3 regions of the uncultured Exiguobacterium sp. genome follow, and region 3 is predicted to be linked to each of the others. Evidence: riboswitches for the same ligand, from Rfam matches in the RefSeq annotation. Region 3 holds a riboswitch; each other region holds the start of a gene.
What was found. A riboswitch is a leader RNA that binds a small molecule or an ion and turns the genes downstream of it on or off. The one in region 3 is predicted to bind S-adenosylmethionine.
Positions count from the first base shown of each region.

Region 1: it holds a riboswitch for S-adenosylmethionine, as region 3 does, so the genes downstream of both, ACHWTJ_RS13820 (Na+/H+ antiporter NhaC family protein) here and ACHWTJ_RS02215 (alpha/beta hydrolase) in region 3, are expected to answer to the same signal.
Region 2: it holds a riboswitch for S-adenosylmethionine, as region 3 does, so the genes downstream of both, ACHWTJ_RS03000 (methionine ABC transporter ATP-binding protein) here and ACHWTJ_RS02215 (alpha/beta hydrolase) in region 3, are expected to answer to the same signal.

Region 1 covers NZ_CAXYJR010000006.1:148,135-155,033, reverse strand. Annotated here, with positions in the region: gene ACHWTJ_RS13850 (nicotinate phosphoribosyltransferase) at 1-706, shown strand, start outside; gene ACHWTJ_RS13845 (hypothetical protein) at 757-1,083, opposite strand; gene ACHWTJ_RS13840 (YwpF family protein) at 1,225-1,716, shown strand; gene ACHWTJ_RS13835 (histidine phosphatase family protein) at 1,713-2,303, opposite strand; gene ACHWTJ_RS13830 (alpha/beta hydrolase) at 2,321-3,310, opposite strand; gene ACHWTJ_RS13825 (metal ABC transporter solute-binding protein, Zn/Mn family) at 3,479-4,456, shown strand; SAM riboswitch class I at 4,526-4,630, shown strand; gene ACHWTJ_RS13820 (Na+/H+ antiporter NhaC family protein) at 4,712-6,022, shown strand; gene ACHWTJ_RS13815 (hypothetical protein) at 6,067-6,270, opposite strand; gene ACHWTJ_RS13810 (aldo/keto reductase) at 6,429-6,899, shown strand, end outside.
Region 2 covers NZ_CAXYJR010000005.1:247,285-254,183, forward strand. Annotated here, with positions in the region: gene ACHWTJ_RS02990 (MetQ/NlpA family ABC transporter substrate-binding protein) at 1-392, opposite strand, end outside; gene ACHWTJ_RS02995 (methionine ABC transporter permease) at 420-1,085, opposite strand; gene ACHWTJ_RS03000 (methionine ABC transporter ATP-binding protein) at 1,075-2,088, opposite strand; SAM riboswitch class I at 2,173-2,278, opposite strand; gene ACHWTJ_RS03005 (aminotransferase class I/II-fold pyridoxal phosphate-dependent enzyme) at 2,341-3,528, opposite strand; gene ACHWTJ_RS03010 (alpha-glucosidase) at 3,678-5,297, shown strand; gene ACHWTJ_RS03015 (MBL fold metallo-hydrolase) at 5,359-6,087, opposite strand; gene ACHWTJ_RS03020 (SMP-30/gluconolactonase/LRE family protein) at 6,214-6,899, opposite strand, start outside.
Region 3 covers NZ_CAXYJR010000005.1:59,483-66,381, reverse strand. Annotated here, with positions in the region: gene ACHWTJ_RS02230 (MetQ/NlpA family ABC transporter substrate-binding protein) at 1-212, opposite strand, end outside; gene ACHWTJ_RS02225 (methionine ABC transporter permease) at 232-882, opposite strand; gene ACHWTJ_RS02220 (methionine ABC transporter ATP-binding protein) at 872-1,897, opposite strand; SAM riboswitch class I at 1,984-2,087, opposite strand; SAM riboswitch class I at 2,337-2,438, shown strand; gene ACHWTJ_RS02215 (alpha/beta hydrolase) at 2,506-3,264, shown strand; gene ACHWTJ_RS02210 (thymidine kinase) at 3,344-3,958, opposite strand; gene ACHWTJ_RS02205 (DedA family protein) at 4,142-4,792, shown strand; gene ACHWTJ_RS02200 (type B 50S ribosomal protein L31) at 4,828-5,073, opposite strand; gene rho (transcription termination factor Rho) at 5,165-6,538, opposite strand; gene ACHWTJ_RS02190 (C40 family peptidase) at 6,893-6,899, shown strand, end outside.

The DNA of each region.
Region 1 (6,899 bases), on a different contig from region 3:
TCAAGCTAAAGGACATAAACTGCGCGGCATCCGGATTGATTCCGGTGACTTATCCTACCTGTCAAAACGTGCCCGCAACATGCTTGACGAAGCCGGTTTTCCGGAAGTCGATATCGTCTTGTCAGGGGACCTCGATGAGTACGTCATCCAAGACTTGCGCATCCAAGGTGCCCAAGCCAATACGTTCCTCGTCGGGACACGCGGTATCACGGCCTACGAACAACCTGCTCTTGGGATGGTCTATAAACTGGTCGCGCGTGAAGTAGACGGCGAGCTTGCACCCGTCATCAAAGTGTCATCGTCAAAAGCCAAGACGACGACACCTCACATCAAGGAAGTCTATCGCATCATCGACCCGGTGACGGATAAGTTCAAAGGGGATTACGTAACGTTGATGGATGAAGATCCATCGACACTCGAAGCTGTCGATCTCATCGACGTCCGGGACCCATCGTTCCGTAACCGTGTTGAGCAGTTCAAGGTCGAACGTTTGCTTGAACCGATCTTCAAGGATGGAGAGCTAGTCTATACAGTTCCAACGATTGAAGAGAGCCGTCACTTCCATGAAACGCAGATTGGTCGTCTGTGGGAAGAGTACAAACGCCTTCGGTTGCCAGAGATTTATGCCGTCACATTCAGCGATCGTCTCTGGAAGCTCAAACTCGACATGATTCGGGATACCCGTCTGGCAAGTGGTTTAAAATAAGACGCCAAAAAGCGCCGTTCTTCCTCCCTCAGGATAAACGGCGCTTTTTATCATGTTAATCCTGCTTCGTTTCCGACAGGTGTCATTTCTGTTGGCGCTTGTTCCATCTTCTTACGAAAGTACCACGCGAAACCAAGCGCACCTCCGATGAAGACGATATACGTTATGCGTTGACCGAATTCAGCTAAGGAATCCGCGTAAAAAATACTGATTAAATGATCACTTCCACTAATGAGTAGCAAACAGGCAATCAGGAGCGCAATGCGATAAGCAAGCGTCGGGCGGTCTGTCGGTTCAGCATGCCAATACATGATGATATGGTGGGCAAGTAGGACGATACCCAGGATTCCTAATATTCCAATGAGTACTTGCGGCATAATGAACGATCCTCCTGTTAGTAGTATCTAGTCTTATTTAAACATAGTTCATACGAATTTCGTCAGGAAAAGTTTCCCGTCCCACATTCCTCACGGTATACTGTAGAAAAATCGTAAGCGATCAAGGGAGGGCATTTTTTCATGAAAACCTTTAAATTATGCACATTACGCATTTTAATGGACGAGTCAGGACGTGATACGACAATTCCTGTCGCCATTCAGGACGGATTGACGGTCAGTACCGAACAGACAGCACAATGGGTCGCGGAAATCGTCGTCCCTTCGAGCGATCAGCCGATCGTCGATGAATTGTTCACAAAACATTTACGTGCTTTGATTGAAATCACGATCTCACGACCCGATAATGACCCTGCCGCAATGATCGTCACGCCTCTTGAACGGACTGCCTTAAGCGAACACGTCTCGTATGTCTTCACCGGTAAGATGGTCATGATGAAGAATGATTTATCCGAATCGATCTTACGTGAAGTCGTTGAGGATGGATTTGCCGGCGAGGAACTCGTCCAAGAATACAAGGATCGTCGGTCAAAACGTGGTGCGCATATCACGAGCATCGCTAAAGAAACATTTAAACAGTATCTAGCAGAACATCCAGAAACACCGATTTCTTAAGGTTTTTCGACCTCATCCGTGATGTGATCCGCTACATTGATTCGATCAATCGTATAGTGGTCTGTATATTGGATATAATTCGCACACGCATTTTTCAAAGGTGTCCGGTAACTGAATGTCCCATCGATCGACGATAAAGCTGCTTTGATCGTATGCGAGTGACAGACAATTAAGATTCGTTTCCCCTCATAGGTGTGTGTCACTTCCTGTAATGCTTCGAATACACGATCCTGGATGGCTTGTTCTGTTTCAAGACCTGGCACAAGTGTCGTATCGTTCGCTTGAACGGCTTCGTAAATCGCTGCGACCGGTTCACCGGAAGCGGCTCCGAATTCGCGTTCGACGAGTCGGTCATCGGTCGCTGTGATCGTTAAACCAACAGCACGACCGATGATTTCTGCCGTCTCAACGGCACGCGACAATGGACTTGCTAACAAGACATCCCACTCCTCATCGGCTAGATAAGCGGCACTGAGTTCCGCTTGTCTTTTTCCTGTTGCATTCAACGGGATATCTTCTCTTCCTTGGATCCGCTCATTTAAGTTCCAATCGGTCTGACCATGTCGCACTAAACAAATTTCAGTCATGTCTCTGTCTCCTTCATTCAAGAAATATGACTGATTGTATCATGTTTTTCATCCGGAAGTTGCCGAGGTGGCAGTAACAGCACCTGACAAGTAAATTGCTCGATGCGATCAAGTAACCGTTCAATTTTTAATGGATTTTCTGTTTGAGCGAAACTGGCAAGTGAATGCGTACCATTCGGAAAAGAGAACAAACGAACATCCGCTCCGACATCGGCTCCTTTTTCAACGAAATGTAGGGCTTGGGAAAATGGGACGATTGGGTCTTTTTTGCCATGCAGGAGCATGATTGGTGGGGCATCCGATGATAGGTGTGTGACAGGTGAGACGTGCGTCATCAACTTGCGCCATTCTTCCCGCCCCCCTTTGTAGAACTTGATGTGGGCAATCCACGTCTGGATGAAATTAAACAACAAAAAATTCGTCGGTGGATATAAGGCGATGACACCACTGATCAATGGCATATGTCGCTCATCGCGCTCCCCAACGAAAGCAGATGGGGCAAGTGCCGTCGTCAGCATGAGTGCAGCTCCGGCTGAGTCTCCCCATACCATCATCCGTCCTCTTAAAATGCGAAGTTCCTCCGCTTTCTTGTTCAAAAAACATAATGCATCTCTTACATCTTCGAGGTTATCCGGAAAATAACTACCTTCTTCGAACAGACGATAATCGATACTACAGACAGCAACCCCAAGTTCAAGCAAGCGATCAACGATCGGGCTAAAACAGAACATGTCTTCACGCTCTCCTCGAACGAACGCGCCACCGTGTGCGTAGATGGCGACCGGAAACGGTCCTTCCCCCGGCGGATAGTAGAGATCGAGTTGTAAGTCACGGTCTCCCACTTGTTTATAGAGGAGTGTCCGCGGTGCGAGTTGCTTTTCTGTGATTGGCAAGGCGGGTTCAGTCCACCGAAGTAATGCACCGTAATTATTCCAGATACTTGCTCCCGCAGCTGCTGTCGTTAGTAATGCAGCTCCCCCCATTAGCCATGCAGTTTCACGTTTCACTTGATCACCTCCAAAAGACGTGCCAGTTTCTTCACTTTGTTATCTTTTACCCCGTTTTAAAAGAAGTCGAACGTCTCGGTATTCGTACTTGACGCTTCTTCAGCGTTCCGCTATAGTGAAAAAGTCCAAATCGGAATAATTACGTTTTAATAACGGAGGTAACATATAATGAAGAAAATCGTTCCTGCTTTAACGGTCGCATTCGCGAGCGCTAGTATCCTCGCAGCTTGTGGATCGAACACCAATTCATCGACTTCAGATGAGAAAAAGACAGAAATCTATGCATCGACGTTCGCGACGGCTGCTATTGCCCGCGAAATCGGTGGTGATCAAGTCGACGTCAAGATGATCGTTCCACCTGGAGCAGATCCCCACTCTTACGAGCCGACGTCAAAACAACTCACTGAGATTGCTAAGGGCGACTTGTTCCTCTTAACCGGTACGACGCTCGAGCCGTATTCGAAAAAAATCCAGGAGAGTCTAAATGGCACGGATGTCCGCTTCGTCGAGACGAGTAAGGACGTCAACTTACTAGAATCTAATGCTACACTTCATGCACATGAAGAAGAAGGGCACGATGATCATACAACGGATGAACATACGCATGAAGAAGAGGGGCATGACCACGGAAAATACGATCCACACGTCTGGCTCGACCCTGTCAACGCAAAAGCAATGGCACGTTCGATTACAAGTGCTCTATCAAAAGAAGTACCAAAAGACAAAACAACATTCGAAAAAAACTTAAAAGCGTTCGATCAACAAGCTGACGCACTCGATGAAGAGTTCAAACAAGCGGTCGCTGATGGATCGAAAAAAGAACTTCTCGTTACGCATGCGGCTTACGGTTACCTCGCAGAACGATATGGTTTCACACAACTGCCAATCGCGGGTATATCCCCTTCCGATGAACCGTCGCAAAAACAATTGGCTGCTTTAGTGAAAGAAGCACGGATGCATGATTTGAAATACGTCGCGTTCGAAGAAACGGTCTCACCAAAGGTCGCACGTGTCATCCAAAAAGAAATCGGAGCTGAATCCGTGACGATTCATAATCTAGAGTCGGTCACGAAAGCTCAACAAAACAGCTCTTATTTCAATTTGATGGAAGAAAACGTCCAAACATTGAAAAAGGCACTTCAGTAAAGTACAGTTGACACGCGTTACTCAATGCGATACGGTAAGAAACGTGTTTTACAACAATTGAATGACTTCTTTTTATCGCGAGAAACGGAGGGACTGGCCCAATGATGTTTCGGCAGCGGACGATTTGATTCGTACTGTGCCAAATCCAGCAAGCGAAAGCTTGAGAGATAAGAAGAGCGTCTTTATTTCATAAAGACCTCCTTCTTTCTTGCGAAGGGGTCTTTTTTTGTATCTTTGAGAAACGAGGTGTCAACAATGAATGAAACGATCACGCCTAACAAATGGGCGCTGCTTCCTCTCGTCGTATTCCTAGTCCTCTTCATCGGAGCCGGGATCTTCTATGACGACTTTTACAAATTTCCGATTCTTATCGCCGCATTGATCGCTTTGATCTTTGCTGCAATCACGACAAAAGGATCCATTAATCAAACGGTCGAACGAATTGCAACAGGTGCCGGAAATCCCGACATCATGATTATGGTCTTCATCTTCTTATTAGCCGGTACGTTCTCTGGAACGGCGGAAGCGATCGGTGCGATTGATGCAACCGTCAATGCTGCCTTAACGTTCCTACCTCCGTCACTCCTGATGAGCGGTCTGTTCGTCATCGCTGCCTTCATCTCGATGGCAATGGGAACTTCGACTGGAACGATTGCTGCGCTCGCACCGATCGCCTTCGGTATTCATGAAGCAACAGGCATCAACGTCGCAATCGCAGCAGCGTCAGTCGTTGGGGGTTCGATGTTCGGCGATAACCTGTCGTTCATCTCAGATACGACGATTGCCGCCGTCCGGACGCAAAAAACGAACATGCGTGATAAATTCCGGACGAACTTCATGATCGTCCTACCGGCTGCCATCTTGACTGTCATCTTACTCGCGTTCGTTTCTGGTTCTGGCGATGCGGTAACGGCTAAAGCATTCGAGTTCTACAAATTGATTCCATATCTCGCTGTCATCGTCCTTGCATTATTTGGTGTCAATGTCATCCTCGTTCTCGTCGGTGGTACATTGCTCACTGGCATCATCGGTATGATTGACGGTAGCTTCGGTTTAAGTGGGTTCGTCCTTTCGATGTCAAAAGGAATGATGGGCATGGCAGAGATTTCGATTTTGACGCTCCTCATGGGTGGTCTCGTCAGTTTGATCACGTTCAACGGTGGAATCGCCTACTTGAAAGAGACGTTGACGCGCAAGATTTCACAGCGTCGTGGTGCCGAATTCAGTATGGCGGCACTCGTCAGCGCGACGAACCTCGCAACGGCGAACAATACAATCTCGATTCTCGTCGCTGGACCACTCGCGGCTGAAATCGCCGATACGTATGAAATCGATCGTAAGAAATCAGCGAGTATTCTTGATATCTTCTCTTGCGGTATTCAAGGTATCATTCCGTATGGGGCACAACTCTTGATTGCAGCAGAGTTGACGAAGACGGCTTCGCCGGAACTGATTCCGTATCTGTTCTATCCGTTCCTGCTCTTCGTCTGTGGATCGATTGCTATCTTCTTCGGATTGCCACGGATGAAGAAGACTTCGACGAAACAAGAAAAAATTTCTTCTTAACCATAAAAACAGGTCCAATCGCGTCGACGATTGGACCTGTTTCATTATTTTTTCTGCTTTGCTTGTCGTTCTAAGATTAAATAGGCGATTGCCGGAAGTGGAAACTGAAGGAGTCCAGCGCCTCCCCAGACCCACGGATTACGTCCTGACTTTCGTGCACTAAAAAATAGACTCACTGCTTGTGTGACCAGCAAGGCACTAATACTAAGCCAAGCTCCCTTTGATAGCTTTTTATTCTTTTGAGCCATCTGTTATCCTCCTTTTTTGGACAGGCATTCAGATTTTATTACGCTTCTATTTTACCTCATATCCTATCTCTTCATGAGCATAGAAACGGACGGCTATGCTCGTTCGTGCTAAACTAAACAAGCAAATCTAAACTACGTTTTATGAGGAGGAGTAACACATGCAATACGCAAAACTTTCAAACGGTATTACGATTCCCCAAATCGGATTCGGTGTCTGGCAAGTAGACGAAGAAACAGAAGCACCAGCTGCTGTCGCTGAAGCACTACGTGTCGGCTATCGTCACATCGATACAGCTGCTGTCTACAAAAACGAGCGCGGTGTCGCAAAAGGAATCAAGGAAAGCGGCGTGAAACGTGAGGATCTCTTCTTAACGTCAAAAGTCTGGAACGATGATATTCGTGCCGGTCGGACGAAGGAAGCATTCGCAGAATCGCTCGAACGTCTCGAAACAGATTATCTTGACCTCTACCTGATCCACTGGCCGGTCGAAGGCTATATCGAAGCGTGGAAAGCAATGGTTGAATTGTATGAAGCAGGCAAGATCAAAGCGATCGGTGTCTCGAACTTCAAGGAACATCACCTCGATACATTGGCAGAAGAGGGCTTGATGGCACCAATGATCAACCAA
Region 2 (6,899 bases), 190 kb from region 3:
GCACCTGTCTTGACGTCGTCAAGCGTCTTCGCTGTCTTGCTGTATAGTCCCATCGGTGCTGTCGGAACCGTGATGAGTCCTTTTAAGTCGAGGTTCTTTTCTTTAGAGAACGTCTTGAGATAGATCGAGTGTTGGAACAAGTTGGCGTCGATGTTTCCGCTACCGAGGGCGATGTTCGGTTGGATGTAATCGCTGAATTCGACGATTTCGACTTTATAGCCTTTCTTTTCGAGTTGTGGTTGAATCGCTTGTTTGACCATATCGCTATACGGACCGCTTGTCGCACCGATCTTAATCGTCTTGTCTTTTTCATCAGCGCTGCTATCTCCGCATCCTGCGAGGACTCCTGCACCGAGTAAGGCTGTTGCTAAAAAGGCATATCGTTTTTTCATAATTCTACTCTCCCTTTGTATGTATGATTAGCGTTTATCTGTTTTTCGCGCCAGTTGATTCCCAAGTGCTTGAATGCTTTGGACGATGACGATGAGGACGACGATTGTCACGATCATGATGAAATTATCATAGCGATAGTAGCCGAAACGGATCGCGAGGTCACCGACACCACCGCCGCCGACGATCCCAGCCATTGCCGAGAAGCCAATCAGACTGATCGTCGTTAGCGTGATGCCTTGAATGATGCCGGGAAGTGCTTCCGGTAAAAGGACGCTGACGATGATCCGCAAGGGTTTCGCCCCGCAGGCTTCCGCTGCTTCAATCAAACCGGGCGGAATTTCACGTAGTGACGTCTCGACGAGTCGTGCAAGAAACGGAATCGCTGCGACACTGAGGCTGACGGATGCAGCCGTCGGACCAATCGTATTATCGAGTAAGAACTTCGTTAATGGAATAAGGGCAACAAGCAAGATGATGAACGGTAAGGACCGGACGATGTTGACGACGAAGTCAAGGACACGTCGGACGGCAAGGTTTTGAAAGAATAAACCGCGATCGGTGACGAACAAGAGAATCCCGAGCGGAATCCCGATGACCAATGCAAAAGCAAGTGAAATTCCGACCATCCATGCCGTCTCACCGAGCGCCTTCAACAACTCGGGTAACATCGTTTGAATACGATCAAGCCACATCCTGAATCACCTCGAGAGCATGAAGTTCCGTCGCGAGCCAGTCGAGGGCAGGAGCGATTTGATCAGGAGATCCCGTCAAGCTGACGATCAGAACACCGAAGGCGACGTCTTGAATATAGTCGACCTTGCCGTGCAAGATGCTGACTGAAATATCGTAACGGCGGATTGCTTCCGATAATGTACTCTCACCGGTCTTCTCGCCCGTAAATTGCAAGCGGATGATCTTACCCGGTGTTGCCTGTAAGATGCGTTCCGGTAGCTCGATTTGTAATGCCGTGTCGACATAATGTTGTGTGACCGGATGTTTGGCTTGGCTGAACAAGTCATAAGTAGAGGCGACTTCGACGACCTCTCCTTGCGACATGACCGCGACACGATGACAAATCTGTTTGACGACATCAATCTCATGCGTGATGAGGACGATCGTCAATCCGAGTCGTTCATTCAAATCCTTCAACAGTTCAAGGATCTGTAGTGTCGTAACGGGGTCAAGGGCAGAGGTTGCTTCGTCACATAACAGGACGGTCGGATCATTCGCGAGTGCCCGGGCAATCCCGACGCGCTGTTTCTGACCACCGCTTAATTGGCTCGGGAAGTTCGTCTCAAATCCTTCAAGGCCGACGAGTGAGACGAGTTCGCGAATTCGCTCCGGAAAATCTGCGCGTTTGACACCAGCCGCCTTGAGCGCAAAAGCGATATTATCCGCGACGTTGCGCGATTGGATCAGTTGAAAATGCTGAAAGATCATTCCTGTCCGCAAGCGAAGTTGACGTAGTTCCGATTTTGGCATCCCGCCGAGCGAGACACCGTCGACCTTGACGGTTCCTTGTGTCGGATGCTCAAGCCCGTTGATGAGACGAAGCAATGTACTTTTACCGGCACCGGACTCACCGATGATCCCGAAGATTTCTCCTTTTTGGATCGTTAAATCGACATCCCGTAATGCAAAAATCGGGGTCCGGTCTCGGACGAACCGTTTTGTAATGTGTTTGAATTCAATCATCCGCTCATCTCCTCATACAAAAAAAGTCGCTTTTTCCTAGTAGCAGAGCAACCAGAAAAAAGCGACGAAAGTGTAAGATTTCGTAACTTATCTCTCAGAATGAAAATCATTCTGTAGGATGTGGCACCGTTCCTAATAGGTGGTTGCCGGACGTCGTTGGGCCTAATCCCTCGGTCGCTCTCGATAAGTAGTTATACTGTTGGGACTTACTTTAACGGAAATGATTCCCATCTGTCAAATGTTTTTTCAGAATTATTCCGCAACGGGTGTCCGGAACAGACTGAGTGTTCCGATTCGGTCGACGGCCTCTTCTAGACGTTCGACGTCAGCAATCAAGCTGATCCGGACGTAGCCTTCACCGTATTCACCGAAGAAGGATCCCGGGGTCACGGCGACGTGTGCTTCGTCAAGTAGATGATCGGTGAAGCTTTGAGACGTGTAACCTTCAGGAACTGGAAGCCAGACGAAGAAGGAACCGCCTGGACGTGGTCCACTCCAGCCGATCGCATCGAGTTTTGCGAACAACGCATCGCGTCGTGTTTCATATAAGCTACTTAACTCATGGACACATGTCTGATCACTCGTCAGAGCGACGGTCGCCGCATGTTGAATCGGTGTGAAGGCACTGACGTAGAGATGTTCTTGGTACGTCTCGATGCTTGAGATGACAGACGGATTTCCAATTGCGAAGGCGATCCGGAAGCCGGACATATTGAAGCGTTTCGAGAGTGAGAATAGCTCGATTCCGACGTCTTTTGCCCCTTCCGTCTGCAGAAAGCTTCGCGTTGGACCATCGAAACTGATGCCACCGTAGGCTAAGTCATGGACGACGCAAATATCATGGGCATCGGCGAAAGCGACCGTCTGTTCGAAGGCTTCTGCTGTCGCGGTCGCACCCGTCGGATTACTCGGGTAGTTGAGAAACAACATCCGGGCACGCTCGACGTCCGTTGTATCAAGCAAGTCATAATCGGGTAAGAAGCCGTTTTTCTCAAGCAACGGAAGCGTAATCGGAAATGCGCCAGCAAGTGCAGCACCAGACAGATAATCCGGATATCCTGGATCCGGGACGATGACACCTTCTCCAGGGTTGACGATTGTTTGCGGTAAGGCGACGATTCCGGCTTTACTACCGAGAAGAATCGCGACTTCCGTTGCCGGATCGATCGTGACGCCGAATTCGTTCGCATAAAAGCTTGCGACGGCTTGTTTTAGAAAATCATGTCCACGAAACGGTGGATATTGAAGGTTTGTTGGCTCATCGATCGCCTGTTTTAAGGCGTCGAGAATATGTACAGGTGTCGTCTGGTCGGGTGTTCCTTGACCCAGTGTGATGACATCGTGTCCGGCTGCTTTTACAGCACCAATCCGGTTCGCAAGCTCAGCGAAGACGGGAGCAGGAAGCCGATCGATAGCGATGGATGGAGCGAAATGTTTCATGGGTGAATGCCTCCTTCGTGGTATTGTCGTCAAGGATAACGAATATTCAGTCAAAAGAAAAGAACTTTTTCGAAATTCAAAAAAATTATTGAATTAACAGGTACAGACAAGTGGAGCGGGAATAAAGAGTTAGGGAGAGGAGTGAGGAGATGAAGCGAGCTAGCTGGAAAGAGGCAGTCGTCTATCAAGTTTACTGGCGTAGTTTTAAGGATTCGAATGGGGACGGAATCGGTGATTTGCGAGGTGTCATCGAAAAACTTGATTATATCGCTTCGCTTGGTGTCGATGTTGTCTGGTTGAATCCGTGTTATCGTTCCCCGGACGTTGATAACGGCTATGATATTGCCGATTATTACACGATCATGGATAAGGCCGGGACGATGGGGGATTTACAGGAATTGATTACGGCGGCTCACGCCCGTGGATTGAAAATCATACTTGATTTAGTCGTCAATCACACGAGTGACCAGCATGACTGGTTCCGCCAGTCGCGGGACCGGATTAATGACAAGGATGATTGGTACATCTGGAAAGACGGCACGAAAGGGACGCCACCGAACAATTGGCGCTCGTACTTTGCATCAAGCCCGTGGACGTGGAGTGAAGAACGCGGGCAGTATTATTTCCATTCTTTTGCGAAAGAACAACCGGACTTGAACTGGGAGCACCCAGCTGTGAGGCAAGCGATCTACGATATGATGAACTGGTGGATTGCTCAAGGGATTGACGGCTTCCGGATGGATGTCATCAATTTGATTAAAAAACGGACGCTTGAGGATGTCGTCAATCCGTTTGATTTATCGTATCTCGGGAATCAGCCCGGCGTACATGACTTCCTGCAGGAGATGCATGCGAACGTCCTTGCCGAGAAGGACTTGTTCACAGTCGGTGAGATTCCGTTCGTCGGTCCAGAAGACGGGCTGTTATATGTCAGTGAAGAACGGAACGAACTTCGGACGCTGTTTCATTTCGAGATCGCGGACGATATGGAGGCGATGGATCTCTTACGATTCAAGGAGATTCAAAAACGCTGGTATGATGTCTTATACCCATTAGGTGTCAATTCACAGTTTCTCAACAACCATGATCATACACGGCAAGTGACGCGCTTCGGCAGTGAACGATACCGCGTCGAGAGCGCGAAACTACTCGGTTTGATGTTGCATACGTTACCGGGCATTCCTTACGTGTATCAAGGAGAAGAGATCGGGATGACGGGGATTCGTTTCTCAGATCCATCGCTCTATCAAGATGTCGCCTTTCGAAATCGATACGAAGAGCGCGTCGCTGGTGGCGAGGACCCGGAGGTCGTACTCTCGTCAATGCAGTTACTCGCCCGTGATAACTCCCGCACGCCGATGCAATGGGACGATACGCATGCGGCAGGCTTTACGAGTGGAAAACCGTGGTTAGCCGTCAATCCGAATTATACGGACATCAATGTCGCACAAGCAGAAGCAGATCCATCGTCCGTACTTGCTTTTTACCGGACGTTGATTCAGATGCGCAAGGATCATCCAATCATGGTCTACGGTACGTACCGAGACCTGGCACTGCATGATCCGTATCTCTATATTTATGAACGGGAACTAGAAGGAGAAGTCTGGCGGATCGTCCTCAACGTATACGACGAACCGATGCAGACCGCCTTTATCTTACCGAAGGAAAAGTTACTCGTATCGAACTACCGGGATACCCCGGATGAATTACGTCCCTATGAAGCACGTGTTTATCGTTATGGTGTTACAGAACAGAATAGAGCGGTTTGAAGGAAAAAACATCCACGGACGTGTCGGAAAATACGTCCGTGGATGTTTTCGTGTGGATAGGTTACTTGAAAGGTGATAATTTTTTCGTTTGTAAGACTTGCGCGAATCGATCGACGGCTTGGCGCATCTCGTAACTCGGTCCAAGGATAAGCGGACCATGTCCGACGGCAAGGATATCCGGAGACAGTTCCGTCAATTGATCAGCGGAGCGAAGGGCAACATCCGGATCCCATGTCGCAAGTGCCGGGAACGGGAATTGCCATCGGACGTCACCGGAGACGGCGAGCCCTCCTTGTGTCTGAAAAGCATCTCCGGCAATCAACGTCCGGCTCCCTTCATGCCAAAGCGAAATCGAACCGGGCGTATGTCCAGGTGAGGCGATAACGCTGAGACTACCGACTTGTTGACCACTTTCGAGCAATCGATCCGGACGTGTTTTGATGTTTTTCGGAATACCGCCTTTTAAAGGTGTCGTTTCGCCTTCGCGTAGCGTCTCATCCCCGCTGAGCAATGCAGCATCACGGTAACTGATGCAGACTTGGGCAAGAGGAAAGGCATTCGCAAGGAAGTCGAGTGATCCGACATGATCGGCATGAGCGTGTGTCAGGATGATCGCACCGAGCGGTTTTTCTTGTTTACGGATGTAGTGATAAAGCGCCTTTGCGTTGATTCCGAGTCCGGCATCAATCAATGTTAAACTGTCTGCTTCTTCAAACAGGTAGCAATTGACCGGGAAAAAGGATGGGGTCGTCTGCAGTTGATGTAAACGTTCGATGATCGTGACACGCATCGGCTTCACTCCTTCAAAAAATGAATAGTCTTCTTCTTTAGTATCGTCTGTTTTTTTAGATGCGTCTAGACGAATTGTGTGGAAAAGGAGGCATCACCTCTAAAAAGATGATCCCTCCTTTGCTAATCATTCAAATGTGACGACGAAGACAGCGCCGGCGTGTGGTGTCTCATCCCCATCAGCAGCTGTCGTGACGAGTAACCGATCTTCATACAAAATCGGACAGGTCGGATTCGAGACGGGAAAATCGACATGTGCTAGTTTTTCGCCTGTCGAGAGATTCCAGCGTGTGATGCATGATCCGGCGTAATGCGCGATCCAAGCATGACCTTCAGCATCCTGCGTCATACCATCCGGGAATCCTTCTTCTTCTTCGAGATCAACGGCGACGCGTTTATTCGAAAGTAGCGCGTCCGGATCATAATCGAAGGCATAGACTTTTTTCGTCGGTGTATCGATATGATAGAGCGTCTTGCCATCTTCTGACCAGACGAGCCCGTTAGAGTTCGTCAAGTCTTCATGTAAGACATCAATGGAACCGTCATGACGTAGACGGAACAGTCCAGCCGTCTTACCGTCTTCTTCATTAATGCTACCGGCGACATATTGTCCGGTCGGATCGAGCTTTCCGTCATTCATACGGTCAGAATCTGGTAGGGACAATTGATGCTCAAGAGACAGATGTCCTTCCTTGAGATCAAATGTACCGAAGCCGTGTGCTGACGTTACACGTAATAAATCTGGCGCATCCGTCAAGGCAATCGATGTGATGGCACTTGGTAACGTATACGGTTTAAGTGCTTCAGTGACGA
Region 3 (6,899 bases):
GCCAGCGCCATGTTCGGTTGGACATAATCGGAGAACTTGACGAGCTCGATTTTGATGCCCTCCTTCTCTGCTTTTTTCGCGACATAATCCCAAACTTGTGTGTCCGAACCGCTGACACCGAGCTTAATCGTCTTTTCGTCTTCTCCTGATGCTGCGCATCCGGCAAATAAAATTGTTGTTAATGTTGCTCCAATTGCTACTGCTTTTTTCATGGCTGAATCGCTCCCTTGATTAATGTCTTCTGATTTTTCGTGCGACGATGTTGCCTGTCGTCTGTAAGCCTTGAACTAAGATGACGAGAATTCCAACCGTGATGATCATGACTTTCGTATCGAATCGTTGATAACCGTAAGTAATTGCTAAGTCACCCAAACCGCCACCACCGATGGCGCCTGCCATCGCCGACGCCCCGATCAAGCCGACCGTCGCGATCGTTAAGTTCAGGATGAGTGAACCGAGTGCTTCCGGTAGGAGGAAGCGGAAAATCGTTTGAAACGGTGTCGCGCCCATCGCTTCTGCTGCTTCAAGAACGCCTTTATCGACTTCGAGTAAAGAACTCTCAATCAAACGTGCCATGTACGGTGCGGCATAAAAGACGAGCGGGACGATGGCGGCTTCGGTTCCAATCGACGTCTGGACGATCAAGCGCGTCAACGGGATGATCGCGACGAGTAAGATGATGAACGGAATCGAGCGGAAGATATTGACGATACTGTTGAAGAACGTAAACAACGGGACATTTTCAAGCAATGCTCCTTTTCGCGTCACGACAAGCAGGATACCAAGCGGTAAGCCAATCAAGGTCGAGAACAAGAGCGAAACGGATACCATCGTCATCGTCTGCAAAAATGCTGTCCAAATATCACTGTAGTTAACTAGCATCAGCGAGCACCTCCTCAACGGTTACCTGTGCCTGATCGATGTAGTGTAAGGCACGTTTCACTTCTGTCGTCTCACCGATTAATTCTACGAGCAGAGTGCCAAACGGTGTCTCCTGCAACTCTGTGATGCTCCCGTGCAGGATATTAACATCGACGTCAAAGCGTTTTGCGACTTGCGATAAGAGTGGTTGTCCGGTGTGATGTCCGAGGAAGTGAATCTTATAGATCGGATGCGCACGCGACTCGATCAGCTGGCGAATCGATGCTGGAATCTCGTCATGCATGACAGACCGAACAAAGTTTTTTGCCGTCTCGGTCTGCGGGTTTGAAAAGACATCAAAGACCGTTCCTGACTCGATCAGTTTCCCAGCTTCGATGACGGCGACACGATCGCAAATCTCCCGGATGACACCCATCTCGTGGGTGATCAAGAGAATCGTGATCCCGTACTCCGCGTTGATCCGTTTTAATAACTGGAGAATATGATGCGTCGTCTGGGGATCAAGCGCTGACGTCGCTTCGTCACATAAGAGGACGGAAGGTTGCGTCGCGAGTGCCCGGGCGATACCAATGCGCTGTTTCTGCCCACCCGACAATTGATCTGGATAATGATCCGCCTTGTCCGCGAGATCGACGAATTCGAGCAACTCCATCACCCGGCGTCGAATCTCATCTTTCTTGACGCCTGCAAGAACGAGTGGTTTTGCGACATTTGTAAAGACCGTGTTCGCATTTAATAGATTGAAGTGCTGAAAGATCATCCCGATCCGTTGTTTTGCTTGACGCAATTTTTTCGGAGACAGTTGCGTTAAATCTTCCCCATCAACCGTCACCGTCCCTGACGTCGGTCGTTCTAACAGATTGACACAGCGGAGCAGTGAACTTTTCCCGGCACCGCTAAAGCCAATGACACCAAAGATTTCGCCTTTTTCGATCGTCAGGTCGACACCATCGAGCGCTGCGATCGTCTGATCTTTCGTGACGTACGTTTTTTTGACTTGATGAAATGCAATCATTCCGTTTTCCCCCTTCATTCAACAAAAAAGGTCCCTTCTTGAGAAACAAGAAGAGACCTGGATCCGCACAGTGGCAGAATCCACTCCACTCATCTCTCAGACATCTGTCTGATGGAATTGGCACAGTGCTCATAATGAGTCTGTTGCCGAGGTTTCGTAGGGCCAGTCCCTCCACCTCTCTGGATAAGTATTGCGGTATGAAATTCGTATGTGTGTTGTTGCGTTGTTGCTTATGTCGTAAAACTAATTTTTACATTACGGGTCGGAACTTTAAAAGTCAACCAACTTTGCAAAAATAATCCATTTGGCGCATATCGATGGATCAACAAGTTATGAGTTAGCTTACTGAACGGATCATGATTCGTCAATAACGATTTGACAAGTCATTTTCGAACGTGCTACCATCGTTTCAATGATTAATCCGACAATTCCAATATGATATTTATCAAGAGTGAACGAGAGACCTGGCTCTATGACTTCACGGCAACCTGCAATCTGTAAGGTGCTCCGACCAGCAAAGCGCGGCTTTGGATGATACGGTGAAAAACTCGTGGGCGTCCAAGCAGTGACGTCGACGAGTTTTTTTCATGAATGGAGGAAAAAGAGTAATGATGAACTATCCTGTATTGACTGGTGCCGAAGCATTTTATCTTCAAGGTGGACCGATCGGTATTCTGATCTGTCATGGTTTTAATGCCACACCGCAAAGTGTTCGAGACGTCGGTGAGGCATTTGCTGCTGAAGGTTTTACCGTCTATGCCCCGCGCTTACGTGGCCACGGAACGAACGTCCGCGAGTTCGAACAATCGACTGCTCGATGTTGGAAACAAAGCCTGCAAGACGGCTATGCACGTCTACAAGAAACATGCGATCAAGTTTTCGTTATCGGCCAATCAATGGGTGCGACGCTTGCGCTGTCACTCGCTGCTGACGGGATTCCGTTCGCCGGCATCATTACAATCAATGCTGCACTCTCCGTTCCGTCCTATGAATCACTCTCGTTCGAGGACGGGCCACAGTATTTACCGGAAGGGGCACCGGATATCAAACGGTCTGCCTTCGAAATCATCTATGACCTCGTTCCGAGCCGTTGTGCATTCGAACTCGTCCGCTTGATGGATGAAACGAAAGGACGCTTGGGATCGATCCTTCTACCGACCTTGATTCTTTACTCAGCGACCGATCACGTCGTTCCGCCGTCGAGCTCGGATTATCTGCATCAGCACATCGGAACAAATGATAAACGAAGCTACTGTTTACTCAACTCGTATCACGTCGCGACACTCGATCATGACCAGGATCTGATCGTCCGTGAATCGATCCGCTTCATCGAACGCTCGAGCCGGTTCTCACAGGAAACAGGATAATAAAAAAGCAGCTATTCGTCTTCACTTAGAATCGAATAGCTGTTACATCAAAGGACGACCATCATCGGTACGTCTTTTTTTAATTTTCTTGGTGTTGCACCGATTGGAGCGGCTTCGGTTTTCCAGGCACTTCATGGCAATGGCGGCACCGTGGCTCATACGATTCCGACGCTCCGACTAGGATGATCGGATCATCGTAGTTCGCTGGTTTCCCATCAATCAACCGTTGTGTCCGAGAAGCCGGATCACCACACGAAAGACAGATTGCCTGTAGTTTCGTCACAAATTCTGCCCGTGCCAGTAATTCCGGCATCTTACCGAATGGCTCTGCTCGGAAGTCCTGATCGAGCCCTGCACAAATGACGCGTTTTCCGTCTTGTGCGAGTGCTTCGATGACTTGTACGATCTCATCATCAAAGAATTGAACTTCATCAATGCCAACGATTTGTGTCTCTTCTGCTACTGCCGCATAAAGGTCTCGACTCGTCGCCATCGGGATGGCTACGACGGAGTTACCTACATGAGAAACGACATGTTCTTCATGGTACCGGTCGTCGATTGCCGGCTTGAATACTTGAACAGGCAGTTTGCCGTACTGCGCCCGTCTGACACGACGAATCAACTCTTCCGATTTCCCGGAAAACATACTGCCACAAATTACTTCGATCCAGCCGTACTGATTTATTACATGCATCATCGTCCGACACCGTCCTCTAAAAATAGTCACTTTAACGAGTATAGCTCGAAACGGTATCGAGAAAAAGGGTTGACTTCCGGAAATCAAAATTCATTTTTTCTTTCCCTAGAATTTTTGTCCTTTCATTCCAAGTGTCCCCTATTTCCTGTACACTGAAGAAGAAGATTCTCACGAAAGAAGGTGTCCCCGATTCATCATCTCTTACACGACATCCTGCACCAATATGGTGCGCTTGGTCTCTCCGTTCTTCTCGCAGGTGGTATCGTGGGATTACCGGTTCCTGATGAGACCCTACTCGTTTTGTCCGGATTTTGGATGCATCAAGGCAATCTACCGCTCCTCGGTACGATTCTTGCCGCTTATGCCGGAAGTTGCATCGGAATGACAATCAGTTATGTACTTGGTTTAAAACTCGGGATGCCTCTACTGCATCGCGTCGGACCGAAAATGCGCATCTCAGAAAAACATATTCTCTCCGCTGAAGCCGGATTTCGTCGTTACGGAAAGTCGGTCTTGATCATCGGTTACTACATACCGGGTCTTCGTCAGCTCTCTGCTTTTTTTGCGGGTGTCTCAAAAATGCCGTTTCGCGTTTTTGCGAGCTATGCGTATACAGGTGCCTTGATTTGGATCAGCGTATTTTTAGGCGCCGGTTACTTCGTCGGTCGTCATATCTCGTTCCATAAAATCGTCGACTACATCTTGGCGCATCCGGATATCCTGCCGTACTTGATTGGGATTGTTGGTGGAATTGCTTTCTCATTCGTCTTGAAGACGTATCTTGCGTATCGTTCGCAATTCAGCCTATACAAAAACAGCCTGCTTCCGTAAAGGAGGCAGGCTGTTTTTTAAGAACCGGCAAGTGATTACTTGCGGCCGTATTTTTTGTTGAAGCGATCGACACGACCATCTGCCGCGTTGAACTTTTGACGACCTGTGTAGAATGGGTGCGAGTCTGAAGACACATCCACACGGATGAGTGGGTACTCGTTACCATCTTCCCAAGTGATCGTTTCGTTCGAAGAACGAGTAGAACCGCTTAAGAATTTGTACTCAGTCGTTGAATCCATAAATACTACTTTGTTGTAGTTAGGGTGAATTCCTTGTTTCATGGTTGATTTCTCTCCTTCCGCCCTGGTCCATTTGCTGAGCCAGAGTAAGTTACCTTCCTATACTAAACGATTTTTTTACGCGTCGCAATAGTTATTTTTCCGTCGTCGTTTCCTTCTTGACGGTACGCGGTTTAGCCGGCGCGCGTCGAACCGTCTTCTTCTGTTCTTTCTCGAGTTCAACGAAAAATTCTTCATTATTTTTCGTATCGCGAATCTTACGCAGGAACGTATCGACGAACTCATTCGACTCGGTCATCGTCCGGCGAATCGCCCAAAGCGCATCAAGCTGCTCTTTCGGAAGCAAGAGTTCTTCCTTTCTTGTACCCGATTTGCGAATGTCGATCGCCGGGAAGATCCGGCGTTCTGACAGCTTACGATCGAGATGTAGCTCCATGTTTCCTGTTCCTTTGAACTCCTCATAGATAACGTCATCCATGCGCGATCCCGTCTCGACGAGTGCCGTCGCAAGAATCGTCAAACTGCCACCATGTTCAATGTTTCGCGCCGCACCAAAGAACCGTTTTGGTTTGTGGAACGCAGCTGGATCGATCCCCCCCGAAAGCGTCCGCCCACTTTGAGGCACCGTTAAGTTATAAGCCCGTGTTAGACGCGTGATCGAATCCATCAAAATGACGACATCCTTCTTGTGTTCGACGAGTCGCATCGCCCGCTCAAGGACAAGCTCAGAAATCCGGACGTGGTTATCCGGTGTTTCGTCGAACGTCGAACTGACGACGTCTGCTCCCGGGACCGAACGCTCGATGTCCGTTACTTCCTCTGGTCGCTCATCGATCAAGAGAATGATCAGCTCAACGTCTGGGTGGTTCTCCTGGATTGAATTCGCGATCTCTTTAAGTAGTGACGTCTTCCCTGCTTTGGGTGGTGCGACGATCAAACCGCGTTGTCCAAATCCGACCGGTGCGATCATATCCATGACACGAACCGATAAATGACGCGGTTCTGTCTCAAGACGCATCAAGCGATCCGGATAAATCGGCGTCAGTGCCGGGAAGAACAGACGATTACGGGCTGTATCCGGTGCTTCACCGTTGACGGCTTCCACACTCAGCAATCCTTGGAACCGTTCATTTTCCTTTGGAGGACGGACTTTTCCTGTGACGACATCACCATTACGTAAGTTAAAGCGTCGGATTTGAGAAGCGGCGATATAGATATCTTCAGAGGATTGGGAATAATTGATAGGACGAAGGAAGCCGAAGCCACCATCGTTTTGCATTTGTGGATTACCAGGGATGACTTCGAGTACCCCTTCGAGGAAATACAGACCAGTCGATTCAGCCTGTGCTTTTAAAATCTTGAACATCAACTCACGCTTACGAGCCTCCCGGTACTGCGGAACATTCTTCGTCTTTGCGATTTCGTAGAGTTCTTTTAATGTCAGTTGACTCAATTGAGCCAGTGTATAGGAACGTTCTGGTTTATCTTTTTTATCAGTTGTTGGCATGTTCTTCACCTATTCTTTATAAATTCAACTGCATTCAGTATACTTCCATACATACATCAGGAGGTATGTAATTTCTTTCGTGAACTAAAGGTATCATATTTTTTTGAATTCGTCGTCAACAATCCTCTGCGTTTCTTACTTTGTAATATTCAAGGATATTATTTCAGTTATGTTACAAAAACATCTGTTTTGTCTTCTAACTGAAAAAACGTTTTCAAGTGCGCGCATGCTAAGATATTCCTGCAGACAAAATTCTTACACAGTTGTAAGGTTTACTGCTTAATCACACACTTAATGATTTCATCATATAACTTACGGACGCAACACACTACATTAAACGGAGGAATTCTTAACATGAAAC